2 linked regions of the Streptacidiphilus albus JL83 genome follow. The protein of the gene in region 1 binds, or shares a complex with, the protein of each later gene. Links are inferred from orthologs where the notes say so. Each region holds a gene or a part of one and is shown on either strand. Other genes may lie near its edges. The genes, in order: mfd and uvrA.

Region 1 (14,511 bases):
GCCGCCTCGCCGAAGCGCCCGGACACCGACAGCTCCGAGGCCAGCGCCGCCGCCTCCGCCGGATCCGGACCGGTGACCCGTGCCGCTGCAACCGCGTCCCGGGCCGGGGCCTGGGACGGGGACGGAGCCTGGGACGGGGCCTGGGACGGCGGCGGCGCGGACGGGTGCCGGAACGGGCGCGCCGGGTCCGGCAGCGCCGACCGTCGCAGCGCCGCCGCCGCGTCGTCGCTGGACCGGGGCAGCAGCGGCAGCAGCAGCCGGTAGACCTCCTGTGCGGACCCCGGGCGCCCGGCCGGATCCTTCGCCAGCAGCAGCGCCAGCAACCGCTCCAGCTCGACCGGGACGTCCGGACGCAGCTCCCGCACCGGCCTCGGCGCGGTCCGCACATGCTGGTCCATCACCGCCAGCGGCGTCGGCCCGCGGAACGGCGCCTCGCCGGTCAGCACCGCGTACAGGGTGCAGCCCAGCGAGTAGAGGTCGCTGCGGGCGTCGGACTCGCCGGTGAGCGCCTGCTCGGGGGCCATGTAGGCGGGCGTGCCGAGCGGGTGGCCGGTGCGGGTGAGGGTGCTCAGCTCCGGCTCGAAGGCCGAGGCGATGCCCAGGTCGAGCAGCACCACCCGCCCGTCCGGACGCACCATCACATTGCTGGGCTTGAGGTCCCGGTGGACCACCGGTACGGCGTGGACGACCGCGAGCGCCGCGCACAGCTGCGCCGCGACCGCGACCGCCGTCTCGCCGGACAGCCGGTCGCTCTCGGCGATCAGGTCCGCCAGCGGCAGGCCCTCGACCAGCTGCATCACCAGGTAGTGGTGCCGTCCCTCGGTCCCCGCGTCGAAGACCGTGACCAGCCCGGGGTGGTCCAGCCGGGCCGTCACCCGGCACTCCCGGGCGAACCTGGCCTGTTGGTCGGCCAGGTCGAGCGAGCCGGTCACCGGCTGCCCGTCGGTGGCGGCGGCGACGAAGTCGTCCCGGAGCAGCTTCACCGCGACCTGGCGGCCGAGCCGCAGGTCGGTGCCCTGCCAGACCTGGCCCATCCCGCCCCGGCCGATCAGCGAGTCCAGCCGGTAGCGTCCGCCCACGACCCGCTCGGCCGCAGCGGGCTGTGCCCCGCTCACCGGCGGCCCCCGCCGGCGCCCGGCTCGCGCGGACCGCCCGGCTCGCGCAGGCGCTCGCTCAGTCGGCGCAGTTCGGCGCCGACGTCCTCGGTCGCCGGGTCGCGAACCGGTACCGGGGCCGGTGCAGGGGCGGGGCCGGCACGGGGGCCGGCGCGAAGGCCGGGGCCGGTGCCGACGGCGGCGGGTACGGCCCCGGCCAGGGCCCGGGCTGCTGGAAGGCCGGCGGCCAGGCGCCCCGGGCGTCCGGAACCGCCGTCGGCCACGGCTGGGCGGCCCACGCCTGCTGCCGCTTGCGCACCTGCAGCTGCAGCGAGGCCACGAAGTGCGCACACGCCCCGAGGGTGACCACCAGCACCAGCAGCCAGAAGAGCGCGTTCGGACTGTGCCCCTTGGCCGTGCTCAGGTCCGCCACGCCCTCGGCGGCCAGCGCGCCCACGAAGAACACCACCACCGCCCACGCACCGGACGTCCGCCGGTGCGCGGCCAGCCAGGTCGCCGGGACGAAACCGAGGAAGCCCAGGCTGAGCAGCGGCAGCAGGGCGAGCAGGACCGTGCCGGCCCGCCAGTCGAGTGGATGACTACTGCGCTGACCTGCCATAGGAGTTGCTCCGGACGGGTACGGGGGCGACGTTGCGTAGGCCACCGTACCGCCGCCGGCCGACGGCCGACCCGTAGTCCCCGCAGTCCGTCTGCACCGGTTCGATCACTCTTCCGGCCGCAGGCTCCCGTCGGCGAAGCCGGCCGCGATGCCCTGCGCCAGCTGCTCCCCGAGGGCCGCTGCCTCGGCCAGCCCGTGCTCGAACAGCGCCAGTTGTCGGAAGGGCGCGGCATAGCGGCGCTGCTCGGCCGGCGACAGCCGGGGCACCCGGGCACGTCTGACGTCCCGTCGGGAGAGGGTCGTGCCGGAGCCGGTGCCGCCGGAGCGCTCGGCGCGCAGTGCCACTCCCAGGAAACCGGCCAGGAACCACGGGTCGAGCACCGCCGGATCGGGGCGCAGCACCTGCGCCCCCCGGGGCGCGGGGACCGGCGGACCGGCGTGCACCTCGGCCACCACGCTCCCGCCGCCACCGCCACCGGTACCGGCGCCGCCCGGCGCGGGCAGCACCACGTCCCCCGCCCGGACCGGTTCGCCCTCGCCCAGCAGTTCCAGGCCGCCCCCGCGCAGCAGCTCGCCGACGGTCGACGCGGACCGGTTCAGCTCCCCGCCGGCGGCGGTCCCGTCCCCGTCGGAGCGGTCGCCGGGACGGTGGCCGGGCAGCGCCGCGGCCGGCGGTGCCAGCTGCGCCAGCAGCGCGGCCAGCCGCTGCTGCTGCGCCGTCAGCAGGCCGTGCGCGTCGGCCGGGCGCTGCGGCAGGTGCCGGGCCGGGGTGAGGTCGACGGCGTCGTCCAGCAGGTCGATGACGGGTACCGCCCGGTGTACGCCGGGCAGGTCCGGCAGTCGTCCGGACTCGTAGCCCTGCCAGGCGTCCAGCACGGCCTCCGGATAGTCCTCCGGGGAGCCCGAGACGTCCGCGAGCAGCACCCGGAGCGGTGCGGGCTCGCCCGACACCGGGCGGCGCAGCAGCCAGAGGTGCAGCGGCACGGCGGCGGGCGCGGCAACGCCGGTGGGCAGCGCGAGCACCGCGCGCAGCGCCCCGCGCCGCAGCAGGTCGGCGCGCACCCGGCGGCCCGAGCGACGGGCGGCGACCGCTCCGGGCAGCAGCAGTACCACCAGGCCGCCGGGGCGGACCCGGGCGAGGCAGTGCTGCGCCCAGGCGAGCTCGGAGTCCGCCCGCGCCGGGAGCCCGTACTCCCAGCGCGGGTCGTAGGCGAGTTCGTCGGCGCCCCAGTTGCGCTCGTTGTAGGGCGGGCGGCTGAGCACGGCGTCGGCGTTCACACCGGGCAGGGCGGCCTCGGCGCGCAGCGCGTCCCCGGCGGCGAGGTGGAGCGGCAGCGGCAGCGGGACGCCGAGCGGGCAGCGCAGGGCGAGCCGGAGCAGGGCGACGGCCGCGAGGTCGGGGTCGGCCTCCTGGCCGTGGCAGCTGCCGCAGTGGACGTCGCCCCGGCCGTCGCTCCCGGCGGCCAGCAGCAGGGTGCCGCCGCCGCAGGCCGGGTCGTAGAGGGAGTCGGGGGCGTCGGTCCGGGCCAGTCGGCCCATCAGTGCGGCGACCTCGGCGGACAGCGCGGCGCCCGGTCGGTGCGCGGAGTCGGCCGGTCCGCCGGTCAGCTCGGTGGCGGCGGCCTGCGGGCCGTCGCCACCGGGGAAGTCGGCGGCGTACTCGGCGAGCAGCCGGGCCAGGCCGAGCTGGGTGCTGCCGTAGAGCGCGGGCAGCCGCAGCAGCCGGGCGCCGTCAGGGCCGAGGGTGCGGACGGCCAGCAGGCCGAGGGCGGCGGGCAGGTCGGTGGCGAGCTCCTGGTCCGGCCGCGGCGCCAGCGACTGCCAGCGGTCGGGGTCGCGCTGCAGCAGGAGCAGCAGGGCCAGGGCCGGGACCAGGGGCGCGGCCGGCGAGTCGGCGGGGTGGCGGAGCCGCTCCAACTGCTGCCGGACGCGTTCCCGCAGCGGCACCTCGGCGATCTTGCCCTGGGCCCGGAGCCAGGCCTCGACCTCGGTCAGCGAGAAGGCCGGGCTGGTCTCGCTACCGCCGACCGGGCGCGGGAAGTCCGGGTGCCGACGGCGCCAGTTGCTGACGGCCGCCCGGCCGACACCGGCCAGCCGGGCGATCTCGACGGCGCTGACCCGGGCCGCTCCGGCGGGGTCGGACATCTGCGCCTCCTGCTGCTGGGCCTGAGCCGGCGTCGCCCCGGGGCGGGGAGAGACCGGCGCTGTGACGGCGAGCATACCCAAGGCATCGGCGCAGCAACGTTCACAGCGTGAACGTCATGACTTCCACAGTTCTGGTTGACGACGTACACAAGCAGTGGTGTGATTGGCCATGCCAGCACGGCAACCGCCGAACGGCTCGCAAATCAGGGGGTTTCACCATGTCAAAGCGTATGTTCACAGCCCGTCGGAGCACCTTCGCCCTGTTCACAGGTGCGCTGGTACTCGGCAGCGCCACCGCCTGCTCGCTCCCCAGCACGCCCACGGTGACCTCGGTCAAGTCCACGTCCGCCGGCGGATCGGGTTCGAGCACCGGCAAGAGCACGGGGGGCAAGGCCAAGGCGAAGGCCGCACAGGTCGGCGACACCATCTCGCTCAAGGGCATGGAGGGCGAGTCGGCCGACGTCACGGTGGTCAAGCTGGTCGCCGACCCGCAGGGGGCGGACCAGTACACCACCCCGGACAGCGGCAAGCGCTTCTACGCCGTGCAGTTCCGGATCAAGGACACCGGCAGCGCCGGCTACAGCGACTCGCCCTCCAACGGCGCGGCGGTCGTCGACAGCCAGGGGCAGGTGTACCAGGCCGACGGCGTCGACGACACCACGGCCGGCAGCAGCTTCCCGGCCGCGCTGAACATCGCCGACGGCGACAGCGCGCTCGGCTTCATCACCTTCCAGGTGCCGACCGGTGCCAAAATCGTCAAGATCCAGTTCGGCCTGGACAGCGGCATGGCGGACCAGACCGGCCAGTGGAACGTGAACTGACCGGGCCGGCGGTCACCCTATCCGGGTGGGGTGGCTCGGTTCGGCGACCTCGGCGGGGGCCTCCTCGACCGGGGAGACCTCGCCGAAGCGGGCCAGGGCCAGGGCGCCCACGACGGCCAGGGCGAATCCGGCCAGGGCCAGCGGGAGCATCCCGGGCCGGGTCCGGTCGCCGAGCAGCACCACACCGAGGACGGCGGGCAGGGCCGTCTCGCCGAGGACCATCGCCGCCGTCGCCGTGGTGACCTTGCCCCCGCGCACCCCCTCGGTCATGAAGACGAAGGAGACCGCACCGCCCGCGAGCAGCGCGTAGGTGGCCGGTTCTGACAGCAGCGGCCACAGGTCGAGACCGTGGATGGCCGGCAGCACCCGCACGGCCAGGCCGACCACGCCGAAGCCCAGGCCGCACAGGGTGCCCATGACGGCCGCCCGGACCGGCTCGCGGAGCTTCCAGACGAAGCCGCCGACCGCGGCGATCACCAGCACCGCCGCCAGCAGCATCCAGTGGAAGGCCATGCCCGGCTGCTTGTGGCCCTCCGCCCCGGCTGTGGCGCCGAGGACCGCGAGTCCGACGCACACCCCGGCGACCCCGGCCCACTCGGCCCGGCCCAGCCGGATCCGCAGCAGCGCCGCGCCGAGCACGGCGGTGACCGCCAGCGCGCCCGCCAGCGCCGCCTGGACGACGTAGAGCGGCAGCGAGCGCAGGGCGATCAGCTGGGCGACGAAGCCCAGCGCGTCCAGCAGCAGACCCGCCGCGAACGGCAGGTTGACCATCGCCCGGACCGTTCCGAGCAGGCCCGATCCTTCGGCGGAGGGCGAGTGCCGCTGCGCGCCGAGGGCCTGCAGAACCATGGCGACGCCGAAGCACAGGGCGGCGGCGAGCGCCATGAGGAGTCCGAGGAGCATGCTCCGACCTTATCCGGCCGGAGCGCCGAACCTCGAAGCGGCGGCCCCGCGGCCCGCGCCGCCCGGCGCCGCTACCGGCGCGGCGCCGCCGCGCCGGCGGCCGCGGCCAGCTCGTCGAAGATGGTGGTCAGCAGCTCCGCGCACCAGGCCAGCAGCTCCCGGCCGACCACCGGCTTGCCGCCGATCTTCCCGCTGCCGGGCCGGGGCACCAGCAGCAGCTTGGTCGCGGCCTTCACCTGGGTGCGCGGATACAGCCGCTGCAGCCGCAGCTCCTGCGACTCCCGCAGCTCCGCCGGGCCGAAGCGGATGTTCTGCCCCTGGAGGGTGATGTCGGAGATCCCGCAGCGCCGCGCGAACAGCCGCAGCCCCGCCACCAGCAGCAGGTTCTCCACCGGCTCCGGCAGCTTGCCGTAGCGGTCGGTCAGCTCGGCCCGCACCGCCGCGATGTCCTCCTCCGAGTTCACCGCCGCGATCGACCGGTACGCCTGCAGCCGCAGCCGCTCGCCCGGCGCGTAGTCGTGCGGGATGTGGGCGTCCACCGGCAGTTCGATCTTGACGTCCAGCGGCTCCTCCTCCGGCTCCGCCCCGCCGTTGTCGACGCTCTCGCGGTACTCGGCCACCGCCTCGCCGACCATCCGGATGTAGAGGTCGAAGCCGACGCCGGCGATGTGCCCGGACTGCTCGCCGCCGAGCAGGTTGCCCGCGCCGCGGATCTCCAGGTCCTTCATGGCCACGTACATGCCCGCGCCCATCTCGGTGTGCTGGGCGATCGTCGCCAGCCGCTCGTGCGCGGTCTCGGTCAGCGGCTTCTCCGGCGGGTAGAGCATGTAGGCGTAGCCGCGCTCGCGCCCGCGCCCGACCCGGCCGCGCAGCTGGTGCAGCTGCGAGAGGCCGAAGGTGTCGCCGCGCTCCACGATCAGGGTGTTGGCGTTGGAGATGTCGATCCCGGACTCCACGATCGTGGTCGACACCAGGACGTCGAACTCCTTCTCCCAGAAGTCCACCACGACCTTCTCCAGCGCCGTCTCGCCCATCTGCCCGTGCGCGGTCGCGATCCGTGCCTCCGGGACCAGCTCCTTCAGCTTCGCCGCCGCCTTGTCGATCGACTCGACCCGGTTGTGGATGTAGAAGACCTGGCCCTCGCGCAGCAGCTCGCGCCGGATCGCCGCCGAGATCTGCTTCTCGTCGTAGGCGCCGACGAAGGTCAGCACCGGGTGCCGCTCCTCCGGCGGGGTGGTGATGGTCGACATCTCGCGGATCCCGGTGACCGCCATCTCCAGGGTGCGCGGGATCGGCGTCGCCGACATGGTCAGCACGTCGACATTGGCCCGGAGCTTCTTCAGCTGCTCCTTGTGCTCGACGCCGAAGCGCTGCTCCTCGTCGACGATGACCAGGCCCAGGTCCTTGAACCGGGTGTCGGCCGAGAACAGCCGGTGGGTGCCGATGACGATGTCGACACTGCCCTCGCGCAGCCCCTCCAGCACGGCCTTGGCCTCGCTGTCGGACTGGAACCGGGAGAGCGCCTTCACCACCACCGGGAAGTTGGTGTAGCGCTCGGCGAAGGTCGAGAAGTGCTGCTGGACCAGCAGCGTCGTCGGCACCAGCACCGCGACCTGCTTGCCGTCCTGGACCGCCTTGAACGCCGCCCGAACCGCGATCTCGGTCTTGCCGTAGCCGACGTCGCCGCAGACCAGCCGGTCCATCGGGACCGACTTCTCCATGTCCTCCTTGACCTCGGCGATGGTGGTCAGCTGGTCCGGGGTCTCCGCGTAGGGGAAGGCGTCCTCCAGCTCGCGCTGCCAGGGGGTGTCCGGGCCGAAGGCGTGCCCGGGGGCGGCCATCCGGGCCGAGTAGAGCCGGATCAGGTCCCCGGCGATCTCCTTGACCGCCTTCTTCGCCCGCGACTTGGTCTTGGTCCAGTCCGCGCCGCCGAGCCGGTGCAGCGAGGGGGACTCGCCGCCGACGTACTTGGTGACCTGCTCCAGCTGGTCGGTCGGCACGAACAGCCGGTCGCCCGGCTGCCCCTTCTTGGCCGGGGCGTACTCCAGCACCAGGTACTCGCGGGTCGCGCCCTGGACGGTGCGCTGCACCATCTCCACGTAGCGGCCGACGCCGTGCGCCTCGTGGACCACGTAGTCGCCGGACTGCAGCGCCAGCGGGTCGATGCCGTTGCGGCGGCGCGAGGGCATCCGCCGCATGTCCTTGGTCGAGGACTTCTGCCCGGCCAGGTCGGTCTCGGTGACCACCATCAGCTTCAGCGCGTCCGCGACCAGGCCGAACTCGATCGAACCGCAGGCCACATGGACGACGTCGGGGTCCGGCGCGGTGGTCAGGTCGGGGGTGAGCCGGGCGCCGATGCCCTCCCCGGACAGCATCTCCGCGATCCGGGACGCCGGTCCCTGACCCTCCGTCACCAGCACCACCCGCCAGCCCTCGGCCAGCCGGCCCTTGGCGTCGGCGATGGCACGGGCGGTGTCGCCCCGGTACGCCTCGGCCGGGTGCATCGCGAGATGGAGCACGTCGGGACCGGTGGCCGCCGACTCGTCGGCGGCGAAGGGGCTGACCGACCACCAGGGCAGGCCGATGTCGGCCGCGTGCTCGCGGACGTCCGCGATCGACCACAGCGAGGCCGCGCCCACGTCCAGCGGCCGGTCGCCGCCGGAGGCCGCGGCGACCCAGGAGGCGTGCAGGAACTCCTCGCTGGTCGCCACCAGGTCCGCCGCCCGGGTCCGCACCCGCTCCGGGTCGCAGACCACGGCGACGCTGCCCTGCGGCAGCACGTCGACCAGCAGCTCCATGTCGTCCACCAGCACCGGCGCCAGGGACTCCATGCCCTCGACGGCGATGCCCTGGGCGATCCGGTCCAGGATGTCCGCCAGCTCCGGGTGCTCGGCCGCGAGTTCGGCGGCGCGCGCCGTCACCGCGTCGGTGAGCAGCAGCTCACGGCAGGGCGGGGCCCACAGCCCGTGCTGGGCGACCTCCAGCGAGCGCTGGTCGGCGACCTTGAAGTAGCGGATCTCCTCGACCTCGTCGCCCCAGAACTCCACCCGCAGCGGGTGCTCCTCGGTGGGCGGGAAGACGTCCAGGATGCCGCCGCGCACGGCGAACTCGCCGCGCTTCTCCACCAGTTCGACCCGCTGGTAGGCGGCTGCGGCCAGTCGGCGGACCAGGTCCTCCAGGTCCACCTCCTGCCGCACCGCCAGGCTGACCGGTTCCAGCTCCGCCAGGCCCTTGACCTGCGGCTGCAACACGCTGCGGATCGGCGCCACGATCACCTGCAGCGGCCCGGCGGCCGGGTCGTCGGCGCGCGGGTGGGCGATCCGGCGCAGCACCGCGAGCCGTCGGCCGACCGTGTCGGAGCGCGGCGACAGCCGCTCGTGCGGCAGGGTCTCCCAGGCCGGGAACTCCGCCACGGTGTCCGGCGGCAGCAGCGAGCCGAGCGCCGCCGCCAGGTCCTCGGCCTCGCGGCCGGTCGCGGTGACGGCCAGGACCGGCCGGCCGCGCTGCCCCTTGGCAGCGTCGGCGAGGGCACGGGCGAGGGCCGCGACCGCGAACGGCCGGGCAGCGGGCGGACCCACCAGGTCCAGCTGGCGGCGGTCCCCGGCGAGCGCGGACTGCGCCGCCTCAGCGAGGGCCGGGTCGGACGCGACAACGTCAAGCAGGCCGGTCAGGCTCATGGACTTCTCTCAGCCGGGGGGCAACGCGAAGCACCCCGTCTGCGAGGCAGCCGGGGGATTCCAGCGTACGCCCCCGGCCCGACAGGCCGCCCGACCGTTTTCCACCCGTCCGCGTGCCGTCCGGTCCCGCGCCGGCCGCGAAGTTGTCCACAGCCTGGGGACGACGGCCGCCCGGGTCACCCGGCCTGCGCCCCCGCAGGCCCGCCTGCCTCGGCCCCCGGCTCGGCCTCGGGCTCGGCCTCAGGCCCGTCCTCCGGCTCGGCCCCGGGTGCCGGTTCGAGCTCCGCCCCGACCCCGACCCCGACCTCGCCCCTGACCTCGCCCCTGGTCTCTTCCTCGTCCTCGTCCGGCCCGGGCACGACCGCGCCGGTCAGCACCATCAGCGTCTGCCGGATGTGGTCCAGATGGGCGCGGACCTCGCTCCGCTGCTCGGCGAAGGCCTCCTCCTCACGCGCCGAGGCCGCGCCGATCCGCTCCGCCTCCCGGTGCGCGGCCTCGACCAGGCGCTCCGCCTGCATCCCGGCCTCGGCCTCGACGTCGGCGGCGCGGGCGCGCATCGCCCGGCCGTGCCGCTCCGCCTCGCCCAGCAGCCGCTCCACCTTGGCCGTGGCCGCATCCTCCCAGGCAGTGACCTCGGCCTCCACCGCGTCCTGCTCCTCGTCGGCGGCCAGCTGCTTGGCGGCCAGCTCGGCGTGGGCCTCGCGGGACTCCCCCGCCGCGCGGGCCCGGGTCGCGGCCACGTCCGCCTCGGCCGCGTCCAGCAGCACCCTGGCCTCCCGGACCGCCTCCGCCATCCCGGTCCGGGCCTGTTCCTCGGCCCACGCCAGCTCGCGCTCGGCGTACTGGTCGGCCTCGGCCCGGACCTCGCTCCCGTAGGCCGCGGCCTCGTTCTCCTCCCGCTCGGCCTCCGCCCGGGCGGTGTCCCGCAGCTCCTCGGCGAGCCGCGCCGCCTCGTCGGCCAGCGCCGCCGCCTGGTCCTCCGCCAGGGCGAGCAGCCGCTGGGCGCGCTCACCCAGCTCGCCGAAGGCCGGCGGCGCCGCCTCGGCCACGGCCCGGACGACGCCGTCGAGCTCCCGCTCCAGCCTGCGCGTCTCCTCACCCAGGTCGGACAGCCGCTGCCAGGCCCGGTCCCGCTCGGCGGTGACCTGGCCGACGGCCTGCTCGACCTGGCGAACCTCGTATCCACGACGGGTGACGGTGAAGCCGTGCGGAGAGACGGCGTCGCTCATTGGGCTGGTCCTCTCGTCCGTTGAATGGATCATCGATGCAAATGATCAATATCTGATCCATTTTGCACAGATCCATCCTGCGCCCGAGAGGACCGACACCCTCAGCTCAGAACAAGCCGTCCCACAACTGCTCCAGCAGCACCGCCCACCAGCTCTCCGGGTCGGCCAGGGCGGCCGGGTCCACCGCCGCCAACTGGGTCTGGAGGTCGGTCGTCCACCGGCCGGCCTGATCCGGCGTCAGCCCGAACCGGTAGCGCCACAGCCGGCCGAGCACGGCCAGCGAGCGGATGAACTCCGGCAGCCCGCTGTTGACGAACCGCGGCTGCGTGGCCTCCGGGCCCGCCGGCTGCGCCGGCGTCCCCAGGTCCACCGCCACGATCGCCGCAGTCCCGTACTGGACGCAGAGCTGGCGGCCGTAGTCGTTGCCCAGCACCAGGTAGGTGCCGGCGTCCGGACCCGCCATGACCCCGCGCTCCGCCGCGAGCTCGGCCAACGTCGGCACCGGACGGCCCGGCTGGCCCTGCCCCCAGAAGAACGGGCCGAAGTCCATCGGCAGGCCGGCCCAGGTCAGCGCCATCGACACCACCTCGGGCACGCCCTGGCGGGACACCGCCTGCGGCTCGTAGCGGAACACGTTCTGCGCGCCGAAGGCCTGCACCAGCTCGTCCGCGAGCGCCTGCGGCGGCAGCTGCGGCGGGGGCGGGACCGAGCCCGGGGCGGGAAGCGGCGCCCGCAGCGAGCGCTGCGGCACCGGACCCGCCGCATGGGTGTGCAGCTCGGCATGGTGCTCCAGCAGCAGCTGGATCCCGCGCTGCCGCGCCGCCCGGTCCCGCCCGTAGGCGGCGTTGCTCGACACCCGGACGTTGGGCCAGGCCTCCTGCACCATCCGGCGGCAGTAGCCGGCCGGCAGGTCGCAGCTCTCCAGCTCCGTGTGCAGCTCCAGCACCTGCTCCGGCGGCACGTTCAGGCGCCGGACCTCCTGCAGGATCTGCCACTCCGGGTGCGGCATCCCCGGCGTCGAACGCTGGATGATCTGCTGCTCGGAGCCGTCCGGGCCGCGGTAGCGGAGCACCGCCATGTAGCCCGGGCCGACGGTCGGCACGGTCGGCGCCGGAGGCAGTTGCACCGGCCCGGTCGAGGGCGGCGGCACGGCCCGGCCGGACTGCGGCGACTGCGGGCCGAAGGGCACCGGCGGGGGCGGCGGCGGAGGCACCGACCCGCCGCGCCGGTCGGGGGCGTTCAGGCCCAGGTCCAGGGCTGCGGCGAACTGCGTCGGGACATAGCTGTCCGCCTCGTCGGCACCCAGCGGCGCCGACGGCGGCGGGGGCGGCGAGTTCGGCGGCACCGAGGGCGACTGCGGCACCGCGGGCGGAGGAGTCTGCGGGCGCAGCGACGGCGGCGGGGGCGGCGGCGCCTGGTGCGGCGGCGCCTGGTGCGGCGGCGCCTGGTGCGACGGGGCCTGGTGCGACGGGGCCTGGACGGGTGCCGCCTGGTGGGACAGGGGGCCGTTGGGCAGCGGACGGTCGGGCGCGGGCCGCGGCCCGTCCGGTGCCTGCGGCGGCGCGACCGGCGGGGCGGCCAGCATCGTCGGCGCGTAGTCCAGCGAGGGCGCGGGCTGCGGCGGCTGCACCGGGGGCTGCTGCTGCACCGGGGGCTGCGGCGGCGGCCGGAACTCCGGCCGGAACTGCTGCTGCGACTGGGCCTGCGGCGGGGACGGCGGGGCCAGCATCGTCGGCACCTCGCCGGGCGGACCCGGCGACACCGGCGGGGCCACCAGCAGGGCCGGCTCCTCCTCCGGGGCGACCGACGCGTTCGGGGCCGGCGCAACCGACGGGGTGGGCGTGCGCTCGCCCGGGCCCCAGAGGTTGGCCGGCGGCCGGACCGCCTCGGCGGCGATCGCCGCCTCCCCGGCCTCCTTCAGCCACTGCGGCGGACTCAGCAGGAAGGACGTCGCCTCCGCCGCCTCCGCGTCCGGCGGCGAGGGCATCCGGGCCGGGGTGGCGCCGACCGGGCGGCCGTAGGCCTCCTCGTAGCGGCGCACCACGTCGTTGATCGGCAGGGCCGGCCACAGCGTGGTCGCCCCGGTCTCCCGGGAGATCACCATCCGCACCGCGCCGCCGTCCGACGCCGGACCGTCCGCGCGGTCCACCGCCCAGGCCACGAAGCCCAGGTCGAACTCCCGCACCCGCACCTCGCGGCGCTGGTACGAGGGCACACCCTCATTGATCCACTGCTCGGCGCGCTGCTGCGCGTCCGCGTAGGTCACCACGCCCGGCTCACCCCTCCACCGGGACGGCGCGGGCGAAGCCGCCGTCCACCATCAGCTGTGCCACTGTCTGCAGCTCGGGCGGGCTGCCCGCGAGCCGCAGCAGGAAGTCGTCGAAGTCGTTGCCGCAGGGGAGCAGCAGCCGCTCGCAGCGCCGGTCCGGCGTCAGCTCCGGACTGCCGTCGTCCCGGGCGTCGTCGTGCGGCAGGAACCACACCGTGCCGATCGAGCCGCCCTTGACCTTCAGTGCGATCAGCCCGCCCTGGGCGTAGCCGATGCCGAGGTAGTCCTTGGTCAGATGGTCGCGCAGGCACTTGTTGGCATACACCAGGTCGTTGACGGAGCGCTCCTGACCGAGCGTGAGGAACGGCTGGTCGACCAGGATGCCGAACTCCGTGTTCAGCGCCACGCCCTTGGGCGCCAGCCCGCCGGCCGCCTTCAGGAACGTCCGGAACGCACCCGGCAGGCTGTAGCCGAGGCCCTCCTCGGCCGACTGCACCCGCGCCTCGCTGACGCCGCCGGCGGTCGCACCCTCGGCCGACTCCGCGCCCTCCGGGGCCGCGACCCCGGTCGGCGGCTGCAGCGGCGCCAACGGGAAGTGCACCGGCCGCCGCTCCTGCAGCGGACGGGTGCCGCGCTTGGCATGGTCGGCGGTGGACAGCACCAGCCCGCCGTGGTGCCGGAGCAGCGATTTCACCTCGACCGGGACCAGCTCCATCCGGCGGCTGCCCGGCTGGGCCGGTCCGACCGAGTGGTGCCAGGTCCACCCGGCCGGGGTGACCACCGGTGACTCCGCGTCAGCCCACAATTCATGGCCGGAGGCGTGGAGCGCGGCATTCGCCGACACGTAGTCGGTCAGCCGCAACTCGTCCACGCCGAAGCCGGCGGGCGGGTCGGCGACCTCGGCCACCGCCCGCGCATAAGGACCGAAGTCCGGAAAACCCCGGCCGTCGACCCGGACCCCGTTCGGGTATGCGGTGGACCGCAACGGATCGGGGAAGTGCACGACCTGCCCGGCGTAGGCCGCGTTGGGCCGACCTGTCGTCATCGAGTTGCCCCCTGCTGGAACTGGCTGCCGGTCCAAGACTAGGGGCTGCGTCCAGCCTCCGGATCTCCGCCTGTGCCGGAAGCCCGGGCGCTGCCCGCGCACGCCCGGATCCGCACCCCGACTTCCCTCGCATAGTGGGCATTTGGCAAGCTGGACCCTTGCAGCAGCGGTGGGCGGCCCTCACCGACGGGGGCTGCCGCGCGGCAAGTGTCCCTGCTCCGCCGTGCGCGAGGACAGTGAGGACCTACCGACGTGGACACCGAAGCACGCCAACCGACGACCGCCGCACCACTCCTGCGGCAGCGCCGGGACAGTCTGATGCCCATAGTGGCCGCCGCCCTCTCCGTGCGCGGCGACACCCACACCCACGTGGGCGAGAAGAACGGGACGCCCCCGCCGCTGCACCCCCTGGTCGCCGAGTTCCTGGACGCCCTGCCGTCGGCCCAGCGGGAGCGCTTCACCGGCCGCTGCCCGGAAACGGTGCTGCTCTCCCAGTTCTTCGGCGGCGCCGAGGCGAGCCGCTCCAAGCGGGCCTCCCGCAAGCCCTTCACCGAGTCGGACGCCCGGAAGTCCCTGCGCGGGGCCCGGATGACGACTGTGCGGATACGCGAGGTGGGAGACCCCGCGCACGGCACCCACCAGCCGCCCTGCCGCTCCTGCACGGCGCTGCTCGCCCACTTCGGGGTGCAGACCGTCGTGCTGCCCGCCG
Region 2 (13,804 bases), 1.1 Mb from region 1 along the record:
ATGCCTACCCGGATCGTCACGAACCGATCTCCTCGCTGATACGCCGGCTCATGGAGCCGACGAGCTGGAATGGGATGTCCCCGACCGCTTGAAACCCTACCCCGCAAGCGTGTCCGAGAGCACATCCGTCCGGTGCGAACACTGGGCGCGCCCGGCCCCTCAACCCCCGATCAGCGGGCGTGCGTACCGGGCGTGCGCCGGGTGCCTGCACCCATGCGCCGCCGTCCGCACCGGGGTTGACGGACCCGCTCCAGCGGGAACGCGACCGCCCCGGGGCGCGGACACCCCGGGGCGGTACGTCGGACGGGCCGTCGGGCCGGACCGGGAGGCGGCGGGAGCGCCGCCGAACGGGCGAACCCGGCCGGTTCCCGCCGGAGCGCCCTCAGCCGGCCACCATCTCCTCGGCCTCGGACAGGTTGTGCTCGGTGCTCGGCAGGCCCAGCTCCGAGGCCCGCTTGTCGGCCATCGCCAGCAGTCGGCGGATCCGGCCGGCCACCGCGTCCTTGGTCAGCGGCGGGTCGGCCAGCGAGCCCAGCTCCTCCAGCGAGGCCTGCTTGTGCTCCATCCGCAGCCGCCCGGCCGCGGCCAGGTGCTCCGGGACCTCCTCGCCGAGGATCTCCAGCGCCCGCTGCACCCGGGCGCCGGCCGCGACCGCGGCCCGAGCCGAGCGGCGCAGGTTGGCGTCGTCGAAGTTGGCCAGCCGGTTCGCCGTCGCCCGGACCTCGCGGCGCATCCGCCGCTCCTCCCAGGCCAGCAGCGACTCGTGCGCGCCCAGCCGGGTCAGCAGCGCGCCGATCGCGTCGCCGTCCCTGATCACCACCCGGTCCACCCCGCGCACCTCGCGGGCCTTGGCCGGGATGCCCAGCCGCCGGGCCGCGCCGACCAGCGCCAGCGCCGCCTCCGAGCCGGGGCAGGTGACCTCCAGCGAGGAGGACCTGCCCGGCTCGGTGAGCGACCCGTGGGCCAGGAAGGCGCCGCGCCAGGCCGCCTCCGCGTCACAGGTCGCCCCGGAGACCACCGCCGGGGGAAGCCCCCGGATCGGGCGTCCCCGCCCGTCCACCAGGCCCGTCTGCCGGGCCAGCAGTTCGCCGTCCTTCACCACCCGCACCACGTACCGGCTGCCGCGTCGCAGACCGCCGGGGGCCATCACCACCAGCTCCGAGGAGTGCCCGAAGATCTCCAGCAGGTCCTTGCGCAGTCGCCGTGCCGCCACTCCGGTGTCGAGCTCCGCCTCGATCACGATGCGTCCGCCCACAATGTGCAGACCGCCCGCGAACCGCAGAACCGCCGACACCTCCGCCTTGCGGCAACAGGCCCGGGTGACGGGGAGTCGGCTGATTTCGTCCTTCACCGCTGCCGTCATCGCCATGGCGCGATCCTTCCATGCATCCTGAAGATCCGGTCGTACGCGGCCGCCAGAAGCTCCGGGTCGTGTCGCCCGGAGGGGACTCGGGTGCCCGGCTCCACCGCCGCGACGTCGTCGAGCACGAGTTCGGCCCCCAGACGCTTGGCCGCACTGCGCAGCGCCTCCGCGTCGGCCACGGCCTCCTTGTCGGCGAGCACGAAGTCGACCGTCAGCTCCGGCGCATGCGCACCGAAGACCTCCAGGTGCCGCTGCGGGGAGAAGCCCTCGGTCTCGCCGGGCTGCGCAACCAGGTTGAGCGCCAGCACCTTTCGGGCCCTGGCCTCGACCAGTGCGGTGCGCAGCTGAGGGACCATCAGGTGCGGCAGCACGCTGGTGAACCAGGAGCCGGGACCGAGCACCACCCAGTCCGCCTCCAGCACCGCCTCGACCGCCTCGGGCACGGCCGGCGGGTCCTGCGGCAGCAGCCGTACCGACTCCACCTCGCCCGGGGTGACCGCCACTTCGGCCTGGCCCCGGACGGTGTCCATCCGCTCGGGGAAGGCCGGGTCCAGGCCCCGGACGGTGGCCTCGATGTCCAGCGGCACGGCGGACATCGGCAGCACCCGGCCGTGCGCGCCCAGCAGCCGGCCGACATAGGCCAGCGCCTCGACCGGATCGCCCAACTTCTCCCACAGCGCCACGATCAGCAGGTTGCCGACCGCGTGGCCGTGCAGGTCGCCGTTGCTCTGGAAGCGGTGTTGGATGACCTCGGACCAGGTCCGGCCCCACTCGTCGTCCCCGCACAGGGCGGCCAGCGCCTTGCGCAGGTCCCCCGGCGGCAGCACGCCCAACTCGGCGCGCAGCCGCCCGCTGGAGCCGCCGTCGTCGGCGACCGTGACCACGGCCGTGAGCTCGCCGGTGAGCCGCCGCAGTGCCGACAGCGAGGCGGACAGCCCCTGGCCGCCGCCGAGCGCGACGATCCGCGGCGCCCCACGGCGGCGCCGGATCTGCCGCCCACCGATGATGTGTGCCGACACCCGTGCCCCTCTACCGCGCCGTTGCTGCCCCGCCGCCCCGCTGCCCGTCCGGTCCTGCTGCCGGTCGCGCCCTACTCGCGGCCCATGTCGCGGTGCACCAGCACCGTTTCCAGGCCGTCCGAGATCAGCCGCTTGGCCAGCCGTTCCGACATGGCCACGCTGCGGTGCTTGCCTCCGGTGCAGCCTACGGCAACCGTCATGTAGCGCTTGCCCTCGCGCCGGTAGCCGTCGGTGACGATGCGCAGCAGATCCGCGTACTGGTCCAGGAACTCCTTGGCCCCGGGCTGGTCGAAGACGTAGCGGGCGACCTCCTCGTCGGTCCCGGTACGCGCGCGGAGCTCGGGGACCCAGTGCGGGTTCGGCAGGAACCGGCAGTCGACGACCAGGTCGGCGTCGACCGGCAGGCCGTACTTGAAACCGAAGGACATCACCGTGGCCCGCAGCTGCGGCTCCTGGTCGTCGGCGAACTGCGCGTCCATCTTGGCCCGGAGTTCGTGGACGTTGAGGTCGGAGGTGTCGATCACCAGGTCGGCCTCGCCGCGCAGGTCGCGCAGCAGGGTCCGCTCCTGGGCGATGCCGTCCACGATCCGCCCCTCGCCCTGCAGCGGGTGCGGTCGGCGGACGCTCTCGAACCGCCGGACCAGGGCGTCGTCGGAGGCCTCCAGGAAGACCACCCGCAGCCGGACGCCGCGCCGCTCCAGGTCCTCCAGCGAGGCCAGCAGGTCGTCGAAGAAGCTGCGGCCGCGGACGTCGACCACCGCGCCTATCCGGGCGACCGCTCCCTGGGAGCGCGCCCCGAGGTCCACCATGGTCGGTATCAGCGACGGCGGCAGGTTGTCGACCACGAACCAGCCGAGATCCTCCAGGCACTTCGCGGCGGTGCTCCGGCCCGCCCCCGACATGCCCGAGATGATCACCAACTCGGGCACCACCTCGGGCACCTCCACGGTGCCGACGGCACCGGTGGTACTACCAGACACAGTCACTTCTTCTCCCCGCTTTCGCTCGCATCATCAACCTCAACGCTCGCGGCCGTCTGCGGCTTCCCTGTGTCACTCGCACGAGTGACATCACCATCGGTGATGACCTCCCCGGTCGCCGTGTTAACGGTAGGAGCAGCCGGTGTCATCGAGGCCAACGCTGCCACAACAACCGCCGCCGTGCGCGGGCCGAACCCCGGGACCGCGCAGATCTCCTCGACCGTCGCGGTGCGCATCCGCCTGACCGAGCCGAAGTGCTTCAGCAGCGCCTGCCGCCGGGCCTCGCCGAGCCCGGGGACGTCGTCCAGGCCGCCAGCGGTGAGCCGCTTGGCGCGCTTCTGCCGCTGGTAGGTGATGGCGAACCGGTGCGCCTCGTCGCGGACCCGCTGCAGCAGGTACAGGCCCTCGCTGCTGCGCGGCAGCACCACCGGGTCGTCCTCGCCCGGGAGCCAGACCTCCTCCAGCCGCTTGGCCAGCCCGCAGAGCGCGACGTCGTGCACCCCGAGCTCGGTCAGCGCCCGCTGGGCGGCGGCGACCTGCGGCTCGCCGCCGTCGACCACGATCAGCTGCGGCGGGTAGGCGAAGCGGCGCGGCTTCCCGGTCTCCTCGTCCCGCTCCTTGGGCTGCTCGGTGTGCTTGAAGCGGCGGGTGATCACCTCGTGCATCGAGCGGACGTCGTCCTGGCCCTCGAAGGACTTGATCGCGAAGCGCCGGTACTCGCTCTTGCGGGCCAGCCCGTCCTCGAAGACGACCATGGAGGCGACCACGTCCTGGCCCTGGAGGTGGGAGATGTCGTAGCACTCGATCCGCAGCGGGGCGGTGTCCAGGCCGAGGGCGTCGGCGATCTCCTGCAGCGCCACGCTGCGGGTGGTGAGGTCGGAGGCGCGCTTGGTCTTGTGCAGCGACAGCGCCTGGGCGGCGTTGCGCTCCACCGTCACCATCAGCTCCCGCTTGTCGCCGCGCTGCGGGACCCGCAGGTCGACCCGGCTGCCCCGGCGCTCGCTGAGCCACTCGGCGATCGGCCCGACCGGGTCCGGCAGCGCCGGGACCAGTACCTCGCGCGGCACCGCCTCCCCGCGCTCCTCCCCGTAGAGCTGGAGCAGCGCGTGCTCGACCAGCCCGGCGGTGTCGACGTTCTCGACCTTGTCGGTGACCCAGCCGCGCTGGCCGCGCACCCGGCCGCCGCGGACGTGGAAGATCTGCACCGCGGCCTCCAACTCGTCCTCGGCGAGGGCGAGCAGGTCGGCGTCGGTGCCGTCGGCGAGGACGACCGCGTTCTTCTCCATGGCGCGCTTCAACGCCTCGATGTCGTCGCGCAGCCGCCCGGCCCGCTCGTACTCCATCTCGGCGGCGGCCTGCTTCATCTCCTGTTCGAGCCGGCGCAGGTAGGCGCCGGTGCGGCCGGCCATGAAGTCGCAGAACTCCTCGGCCAGCGCCCGGTGGTCCTCGGGCGAGATCCGGCCGACGCAGGGCGCCGAGCACTTGCCGATGTAGCCGAGCAGGCAGGGCCGGCCGACCTGTTCGGCCCGCTTGAAGACCCCGGCGGAGCAGGTCCGGACCGGGAAGACCCGGAGCATCAGGTCGACCGTCTCCCGGATCGCCCAGGCGTGCCCGTAGGGGCCGAAGTAGCGCACCCCGCGCTTCTTCGGCCCGCGCATCACCTGGACCCGGGGGAACTCCTCGTTCAGGGTCACCGCCAGCGAGGGGTAGCTCTTGTCGTCGCGGTACTTGACGTTGAAGCGGGGGTCGAACTCCTTGATCCAGCTGTACTCCAGCTGGAGCGCCTCGACCTCGGTGCCGACCACGGTCCACTCGACCGAGGCCGCCGTGGTGACCATCTGCCGGGTGCGCGGGTGGAGGTTGGCCAGGTCCTGGAAGTAGCTGCTGAGCCTGGGGCGCAGGCTCTTGGCCTTCCCGACGTAGATCACCCGGTGCTGGGCGTCCCGGAACTTGTAGACGCCCGGGGAGGTCGGGATCTGCCCCGGCGCGGGGCGGTAGGCGGACGGGTCGGCCATCAGGAACCCCCAGCCCGGCACGCTGCGGCTGACCAGCACACACGAGGCGGTGACGACATACGGGCGGAACTCCCTGCGAACGGATCAGCCGAGACAGTGAAGACACTAGCGCCCGGGTCCGACAGCACGCCCCGCGATCGTCGGCGCCGCCCGCGCCGCCCGCGGTGTCAGGGCCGGCGGTCGCGGGCCGGGGGCGGGCCGATGCTGCCGATCCGGGTGTCACGGGCCTGGACGACCGTGCTGTTGCGCACCGGGCCGGTGATCGAGTTGTGCAGGGAGCCGCCGGCGGCCTCCGGCTGCGGCGGCCCGATCTCCCGCAGCAGCGCCTCCAGCTCCGCCACGGCGGCCGGGTCGGCCAGCAGCACCCGGCGCAGCTGGACCCGCCAGGCCGCCTCGGCGTCCGCCGCCGTGCCGGTGTCCCCGGCCTCCCGCGCGGCGATCAACTCCGCCCGGGACAGCTCCAGTTCCTCGGTGGCCGCCTGCTCCGAACGGCCCCGGGCGAACAGCGCGCCGACGCGCTGCTTCACCTGCTCCCACGAGTCCGAGACCAGCAGCCCGACCAGCGTCGTGGCCCCGGAGCTGGCCAGCTCCGCGAGTTCGGCCCCCATCGGCTCCCCCTCCAACGTCCCACCGGCGCCGCCGAGCCGGCGTCCGCCCAGGACCAGCATGCGCCGCGGAGCGGCCGGCGAACATACGGCATGCCCCCGGCGGCGGGTGGGCGCAGTGCTCAGAGGGTGACGACGATCTTGCCGTCGGAGACGGTGAGCGTCTTCTCCGGCAGCGGGGTGGGGGCCGGGCCCTGGACCACCGCACCGGTGGTGATGTTGAACTCGCTGCCGTGGCAGGGGCACTGGATCACCCCGCTGGAGACCCCGTCCACCAGGCAGCCCTGGTGGGTGCAGATCGCGCTGAACGCCTTGAAGACGCCTGCGGTCGGCTGGGTCACCACCACCTTGTCCGACTTGTACAGCTTGCCGCCGCCGACGGCGACGTCACTGGTCGGACCCAGCGTCGTCGGGCCGCTCGCGGAGGACGAGGAGGAGCCGGAGGAGCCGGAGGAGCAGGCCGCGAGACCGACGGCGGCGGCGCCCGCCACCCCGACCGCGGCGGCGCCGCGCAGCAGGCTGCGCCGCGAGGGCCCGCAGCCGCCGCAGCAGGGCTCGGCGCCGGATTCGGCGGGGTGCTGCAGGTCCAGCGGGGCGGTGGTGGGCTGCGACATGATCGGCTTGCTCCGGAGGCAGACGACGGGGGTGCACTCGGCACAACGCGCGGCACCCGGGGCTGGTTGCGGCCCCGGGTGCACCCTATGCGCCCTGCCTGTGGATCACTTAGCCGGTCTTCGACCGCCCGGCCGCCTTCTTGGCGACAGCCTTCTTCGCGACGGGCTTCTTCGCGACGGCCTTCTTCGCGGCGGCCTTCTTGGCGGCGGGCTTTCGCTTGGCGGCTGCCTCCTCCTCGAACACCCGGTCGCCCAGGATGTCGCGGAGGAACTTGCCGGTGTGGCTCTCGCCGACCAGGGCGATCTGCTCCGGCGTGCCCTCGGCGACGACCATGCCGCCGCCGTTGCCGCCCTCGGGGCCCATGTCGACGACCCAGTCGGCGGTCTTGATCACGTCCAGGTTGTGCTCGATGACGATGACCGTGTTGCCCTTCTCCACCAGGCCGGTCAGCACCTTGATCAGCTTGCTGATGTCCTCGAAGTGCAGCCCGGTGGTGGGCTCGTCCAGGACGTAGACGGTGCGGCCGGTGGAGCGCTTCTGCAGCTCCGAGGCCAGCTTCACGCGCTGCGCCTCGCCGCCCGACAGGGTCGGCGCGGACTGGCCCAGCCGGACGTAGCCGAGGCCGACGTCGGTGAGCGTCCGCAGGTGCCGGGCGATCGGCGGGACCGCCTCGAAGAACTCCAGCCCCTCCTCGATCGGCATGTCCAGCACCTCGGCGATGGACTTGCCCTTGTAGTGGACGTCCAGGGTCTCCCGGTTGTAGCGGGCCCCGTGGCAGACCTCGCAGGGGACGTAGACGTCCGGCAGGAAGTTCATCTCGATCTTGATGGTGCCGTCGCCGGCGCAGTTCTCGCAGCGCCCGCCCTTGACGTTGAAGGAGAAGCGCCCGGGCAGGTAGCCCCGGACCTTGGCCTCCGTGGTCTCCGCGAACAGCCGGCGGACATGGTCGAAGACGCCGGTGTAGGTCGCCGGGTTGGACCGGGGGGTGCGGCCGATCGGCGACTGGTCGACATGGACCACCTTGTCCACCAGCTCGGTGCCGGTGACCCGGGTGTGCCGCCCCGGCACGCTCCGCGCGCCGTTCAGCTCGCGGGCGAGGTGGGTGTAGAGGATGTCGTTGACCAGCGTCGACTTGCCGGAGCCGGAGACCCCGGTGATCGCCGTGAACATCCCCAGCGGGAAGCTGACGTCGACGTCCTTGAGGTTGTGCTCGCGGGCACCGTGGACGGTGATCTGCCGCTGCGGGTCGACCGGGCGGCGGACGTCCGGCGTCGGGATGGAGCGGCGGCCGGAGAGGTAGGCGCCGGTCAGCGACTGCTCGTTGGCCAGCAGGCCCTCGCGCGAACCGGAGTGAACCACATGGCCGCCGTGCTCGCCCGCGCCAGGACCGATGTCGACGACCCAGTCCGCGGTGCGGATGGTGTCCTCGTCGTGCTCCACCACGATCAGGGTGTTGCCCAGGTCGCGCAGCCGGACCAGGGTCTCGATCAGCCGGTGGTTGTCCCGCTGGTGCAGCCCGATCGAGGGCTCGTCCAGCACGTACAGCACCCCGACCAGGCCCGAGCCGATCTGGGTGGCCAGCCGGATCCGCTGCGCCTCGCCGCCGGAGAGGGTCCCGGCCGCCCGGTTCAGCGAGAGGTAGTCCAGGCCGACGTCGACCAGGAACCTCAGCCGCTCGTTGACCTCCTTCAGCACCCGCTCGGCGATGGTCTTCTCCCGCTCGGAGAGCTCCATCGCGCCCAGGAACTCGGCGCAGTCGCTGATCGACATCGCGGCGACGTCGGCGATCGACTTCCCGGCCATGGTGACCGCCAGCACCACCGGCTTCAGCCGGGTGCCGTGGCAGGCCGGGCAGGGGACCTCGCGCATGTAGCCCTCGAAGCGTTCGCGACTGCTGTCGCTCTCCGAGTCGGCGTGCCGGCGCTGGACGAAGGGCACCGCGCCCTCGAAGCCGGTGATGTACGAGCGCTCCCGCCCGAAGCGGTTGGTGAAGCGCACCTCGACCTGGGTCTTGTGGCCGTGGAGCAGCGCCTTCTTGGCCCGCTGCGGCAGCCCCGCCCAGGGGATGTCCATCCGGAAGCCGAGCTCCTTGGCCAGCGCCCCGATCAACCGCAGGTGGTACTCCTTGGTGTGGCCCAGCGACCAGGGGTGGATCGCGCCCTCGGCGAGGGTCTTCTCCTCGTCGGGGACGATCAGCTCCGGGTCCACCTCCATCCGGGTGCCGATGCCGGTGCACTCCGGGCAGGCGCCGAAGGGCGAGTTGAAGGAGAAGGAGCGCGGCTCCAGCTCCTCGTAGGAGATGTCGTCGAAGGTGCAGTAGAGGTGCTCGGAGTACATCCGCTCACGCTCGGGGTCGTCCTCGGCCAGGTCGACGAAGTCCAGCACGACCGTGCCGCCGGAGAGCTTGAGCGCGGTCTCGACCGAGTCGGTGAGCCGGCGCTGGGCGCTCTTCTTCACCGTGAGCCGGTCGACGACCACGTCGATGGTGTGCTTCTCCTGCTTCTTGAGCACCGGCGGCTCGGTCAGCTGGACCGTCGCGCCGTCCACCCGGGCCCGGGCGTAGCCCTTGGTCTGGAGGTCGGCGAAGAGGTCGACGAACTCGCCCTTGCGGGCCCGGACCAGCGGGCTCAGCAGCTGGAACTTGGTGCCCTCGGGCAGCTCCAGGATCTTGTCGACGATCTGCTGCGGCGACTGCCGGGCGATCGGCCGACCGCACTCGGGGCAGTGCGGGTGGCCGATCCGGGCGAACAGCAGCCGCAGGTAGTCGTAGACCTCGGTGATGGTGCCGACGGTGGAGCGCGGGTTCCTGGAGGTCGACTTCTGGTCGATCGAGACGGCCGGGGAGAGGCCCTCGATGAAGTCGACGTCCGGCTTGTCCATCTGGCCGAGGAACTGCCGGGCGTAGGAGGAGAGCGACTCGACGTAGCGGCGCTGGCCCTCGGCGAAGATCGTGTCGAAGGCGAGCGAGGACTTTCCCGAGCCGGACAGCCCGGTGAAGACGATGAGGGAGTCGCGGGGCAGGTCGAGCGACACGTTCTTGAGGTTGTGCTCGCGAGCACCGCGGACAACGAGGCGGTCTGCCACGCTTCTGGACCTTCCGGACGGGAGTCGGGCAGTCCTGGACGGGGCGATCCGGGGCTGCCCGACGAATGTGGTCGTGCTGGGCAGGGTCGTACTGAGCAGTGCCGTACTGATCTGGGCCGTACTGGACGGAGTCGAGCCGGTCGGCGCGGACGCGTGCCGGACCTGGGTCCGTCCACCATCGTAGGCACCGGGTCGGCGCGGTCACCGTGTCGGCCGTTGCGGCCACTGAAGACTATGGGAGCACGTGTTCGATTTTCAGGGCAATCGCGATCCCTCACCCGATCGGGTGACATTCCGACGGTAGCGTGATTCCTGCCGCACCCGGTGCAACGACCGTACGGCACCCGGGACACGACCCATCGCGTCGAATGTGGAGACACCATGCCCACCCCCAGTCACGCCACCGCCGCCGCGGCAGCCGCCGCGGCCCAGGAGCGGCTGCTGCGCTCCGTCGGGCCGATGCTGCCCGAGCAGGTCCGGGAACCCTCGCTGCTGCCCGGCTGGAGCCGCGGCCACGTCCTCACCCACATCGCCCGCAACGCCGACGCCCTGGGCAACCTGATCCGGGGCGCGCGCACCGGGCAGTCCATCCCGATGTACCCGAGCCCGGAGGCCCGCGACCGCGACATCGAGGCCGGCGCCGGACGCGGCCCGGCCGAGCAGTACACCGACCTCCGGGACGCCGACCTCGGGTTGCACCGCGAGTTCGCGGCCATGCCGGACGCGGCCTGGTCGGTCGTGGTCCCGCACCGGCTGGGCCCGTTCCCGGCCGAGGGCGTCCCGGAGAAGCGGCTCAAGGAGATCGAGTACCACCATGTGGACCTCGGCCTCGACTACCGCCCCGAGCACTGGTCGGCCGAGTTCGTCGAGTCGGAGCTGGGGAGGCTGACCGCCGTCCACACCGACTCCGGCCTGCTCGCCCCGGAGCTGCTGAAGCGGCTGGAGGACGCCCCCGGCCACGCCCGGGTGGCCTGGATGTCGGGCCGCTCGGACGGTTCGGACCTGGGTGTCCCGATCACGGACCTGCCGGTCCTGCCCCCGCTAGGCTGAGCCGCATGTCGTACCACGGAGCAGTCAAGGTCGGCGGAACGCCGGACGTACGGGAGCTGCCCCAGCTGGTGATCACCAAGGTCGCCGTGGGGTCCATGGACAACAACGCCTATCTGCTGCGCTGCCGGGCCACCGGGGAGCAGCTGCTGGTCGACGCCGCCGCCGAGGCGCCGGTGCTGCTGGAGACGGTCGGCGACGGGCTCGCCACGGTGGTGACCACCCACCGGCACCGCGACCACTGGAGCGCCCTGGCCGAGGTGGTCGCCGCGACCGGGGCCCGGACGGCGGCCGGGCGCTTCGACGCCGAGGGGATCGACATCCCGACCGCGCTGGAGCTGTCGGACGGCGACATCCTGCGGGTCGGCGAGGTCGGGCTGACCGTCCGGCACCTGATCGGGCACACCCCGGGGGCGATCGTCCTGGTCTACGACGACCCGCAGGGCCACTCCCACGTCTTCACCGGCGACTGCCTCTTCCCGGGCGGCCCCGGGCGGACCCTCGACCCGGTGGCCTTCACCTCGCTGATGGACGGGCTGGAGGAGAAGGTCTTCGGCCCGCTCTCCGACGAGACCTGGATCTACCCGGGCCACGGCGACGACACCACGCTCGGCGCGGAGCGCCCGCACCTCGCCGAGTGGCGCGCCCGCGGCTGGTAGCCGCGGACGCGGGACGGCGGTCAGCGTCCGCCGGGGACCTCGGCCAGCCGGTCCTCGGCGTGGCGGACGCAGTCGGGGCAGCTCACCGGCTCCGCCGCGACCACGGTGTAGTGGCCGGCCCCGGGGCGGTAGCCGCAGGGGGTCTCGGCGTCGATGCCGGTGCGCCGGGCGACGTGCACCAGCGAGCTGCCGGCCTGGCGGATCCTCAACGAGTACGGTTCGACACCCACAGTGTCCTCCTCACACGCCCCCGGTCCCCGGATACCCCGTCCACGGAAGCACGCGCCCCGCACCGGGGCCACCCGGCGCGGACCCCGGAAACGCGATGTGCCCCCGTACCGGCAGAGCGGTACGGGGGCACATCGCGTTGGTCACACGCTCAGGCGGGGAGCCTTACAGCGGGCGGATGTTCTCGGCCTGCGGGCCCTTCTGGCCCTGCGTGACGTCGAACTCGACCTTCTGGCCCTCAAGGAGCTCGCGGAAGCCCTGGGCGTTGATGTTGGAGTAGTGGGCGAAGACGTCGGCGCCGCCGCCGTCCTGCTCGATGAAGCCGAAGCCCTTTTCGGCGTTGAACCACTTGACGGTACCGGTGGCCATGTCTGTTGCTCTCCTCATGCAGTCGCGCAGGAGCCGCACCGTGCGGACTCCGCAGTCGCCGCCCGCACTGCTCATGACGAAGATCGCAAACAACAGAAACGCCCGCGATCGGGATCACGGGCGTACAAACGTCGAGAACCACGACTACTACAGGGCAAAACCGTACACGATGCGCGGCCGGACGACCACGCGACGCGTTCACCGCAGCTCGGGAGGCATGTCGCCGGTGGGCCGGAGCCGGTCCCGAGCCCTTTCGGAACCTCTGGGCAAGGACGCCCAAAGCCGTGCGAAAGCGCCCAGAACCCGGGCGGGCGCCCGGATCCGGGGGTCGTAGAGATCACCGGAATCTGTTGACGACCCCCGGCCCTCCCCCTGTATTCTGGTGATCAGTTGCAGTGCGTGGTTCCCTAAGTTTGGCCGCCCGTGATCGCGATCACGGGCGTTCGTGCTTTTGCAGGTCTCTTCATGACCAGGGTGATCATCCCGGCGACACGGAGTCCACACAGGGTGGGCTCTGGCACCAGCCCCTGTACAAGAAGGAGACCAATATGGCCACCGGTACCGTGAAGTGGTTCAACGCTGAAAAGGGCTTCGGCTTCATCGAGCAGGACGGCGGCGGCGCCGACGTCTTCGCTCACTACTCGAACATCAACGCGCAGGGCTTCCGCGAGCTCCTTGAGGGCCAGAAGGTCGAGTTCGAGGTCACGCAGGGCCAGAAGGGCCCGCAGGCCGAGAACATCCGCGTCATCTGACGTGTGATCTGATCGATCCCAGCGCGTCGACGGCGCCCCCGCACCGGTCCTCCGGTACGGGGGCGCCGTCGCGTTTCCGTGCGGCGGCCTACTCGGCGGCCTACTCGGCGGCCGGAGCCGGGGCCGCCGCGCGGTCGACGGTGAGGATGCCCGCCGGGCCGGTCGGCTGCCCGCCACCGGGGCGGAGCACCGCGTCACCGGTGGCCGGGTGCAGCCGGAAGGCGTCGACGGCGGCGAGCAGGGCCAGCAGGCCGAGCACGCCGAAGGCGGTGCCGTAGACCGTCGCCGGGTCGCCGCTGATCGCCCCGCCCAGCCGCAGCGCCACCGCGGCGACCGCGATGCCCAGCCCGGCCGCCGTCTGGGTGAGCGTCGCCGACAGGGTGTTGGCGTCGCGCATCCGCTCCGGCGGGGTGTCGCTGACGGCCAGGACCGAGTAGCCGGTCATGCCGACGGAGCGGGCCACGCCGCTCAGCGCGGCCAGCAGCGCGATCAGCACCGGCGGGGTGGCGGCGGTGAGCAGCGCGCAGCCGGCCATGGTCGCGGCCAGCACCAGGGTGCTGGCCATCAGCAGCACGCGGAAGCCGAAACGGTTCATCAGCCAGGTGGTGGCCGGCTTGACGCCGATGTTGCCGACGAAGACGAAGAGCACCAGCGCGCCGGACTTCACCGGGCTCCAGTCGAAGACCTCCTCGAACAGCAGCGGCAGCAGGAACGGCACCGCTCCGACGACCGCCCAGTAGAGCGTGCCGCCGACGACCGAGGCGCGCAGCCCGGGGGCGCTCAGCACCCGCAGCGCCACCAGCGGGTGCGGGGCGCGCAGCAGGTGCCGGACGGCGAGGGCCAGCACGGTGGCGGAGGCCGCACCGAGCAGTGCGGCCGTGGCCCAGGGGGTGGGCGTGCCGGAGAGCAGGTGGGCGGTCCAGGTGACCCCGGCCAGACCGGCGCAGGTGAGCAGCACCCCGATCCGGTCCAGCGGCGGAGAGTCCGGCTGCGGGCCGCCGGTGACGAGCCGCCAGGTGACGGCGAAGGCGGCCAGCCCCAGCGGCAGGTTGACCAGGAACAGCCAGT

The links.
Region 2: the proteins of mfd (region 1) and uvrA are in contact, whole or in part, in a crystal structure (PDB 4DFC), measured with the Escherichia coli proteins. The link is inferred for Streptacidiphilus albus JL83 from one-to-one orthologs.

What each region holds. Positions count from the first base shown.
Region 1 is NZ_JQML01000001.1:5,552,570-5,567,080, reverse strand. The notes cover bases 5,454-9,641. They hold mfd (transcription-repair coupling factor), read right to left. Parts: upstream 9,260-9,641; coding sequence 5,654-9,259; downstream 5,454-5,653. Other genes in these bases: BS75_RS44740 (hypothetical protein), read right to left, coding at 9,436-9,641; BS75_RS24325 (DMT family protein), read right to left, coding at 5,454-5,582. In the rest of the region: BS75_RS24345 (serine/threonine-protein kinase), read right to left, coding at 1-1,115; BS75_RS24340 (hypothetical protein), read right to left, coding at 1,174-1,713; BS75_RS24335 (N-6 DNA methylase), read right to left, coding at 1,819-3,858; BS75_RS50570 (DUF4352 domain-containing protein), read left to right, coding at 4,089-4,679; more of BS75_RS24325, read right to left, coding at 4,692-5,453; more of BS75_RS44740, read right to left, coding at 9,642-10,488; BS75_RS24310 (SUKH-4 family immunity protein), read right to left, coding at 10,595-12,757; BS75_RS24305 (SMI1/KNR4 family protein), read right to left, coding at 12,765-13,802; BS75_RS24300 (YwqJ-related putative deaminase), read left to right, coding at 14,055-14,511. UniProt on the Escherichia coli protein: Couples transcription and DNA repair by recognizing RNA polymerase (RNAP) stalled at DNA lesions. Mediates ATP-dependent release of RNAP and its truncated transcript from the DNA, and recruitment of nucleotide excision repair machinery to the damaged site.
Region 2 is NZ_JQML01000001.1:6,606,744-6,620,547, reverse strand. What follows is about bases 6,506-9,986. They hold uvrA (excinuclease ABC subunit UvrA), read right to left. Parts: upstream 9,682-9,986; coding sequence 6,706-9,681; downstream 6,506-6,705. Other genes in these bases: BS75_RS28945 (Rieske (2Fe-2S) protein), read right to left, coding at 6,506-6,596. In the rest of the region: gap (type I glyceraldehyde-3-phosphate dehydrogenase), read right to left, coding at 1-20; DNA-binding protein WhiA, read right to left, coding at 383-1,369; BS75_RS28965 (gluconeogenesis factor YvcK family protein), read right to left, coding at 1,360-2,382; RNase adapter RapZ, read right to left, coding at 2,454-3,362; excinuclease ABC subunit UvrC, read right to left, coding at 3,365-5,377; BS75_RS28950 (hypothetical protein), read right to left, coding at 5,545-5,985; more of BS75_RS28945, read right to left, coding at 6,105-6,505; BS75_RS28935 (maleylpyruvate isomerase N-terminal domain-containing protein), read left to right, coding at 10,063-10,731; BS75_RS28930 (MBL fold metallo-hydrolase), read left to right, coding at 10,737-11,387; BS75_RS28925 (hypothetical protein), read right to left, coding at 11,408-11,617; BS75_RS28920 (cold-shock protein), read right to left, coding at 11,781-11,984; BS75_RS28915 (cold-shock protein), read left to right, coding at 12,533-12,736; BS75_RS28910 (MFS transporter), read right to left, coding at 12,837-13,804. UniProt on the Escherichia coli protein: The UvrABC repair system catalyzes the recognition and processing of DNA lesions. UvrA is an ATPase and a DNA-binding protein. A damage recognition complex composed of 2 UvrA and 2 UvrB subunits scans DNA for abnormalities.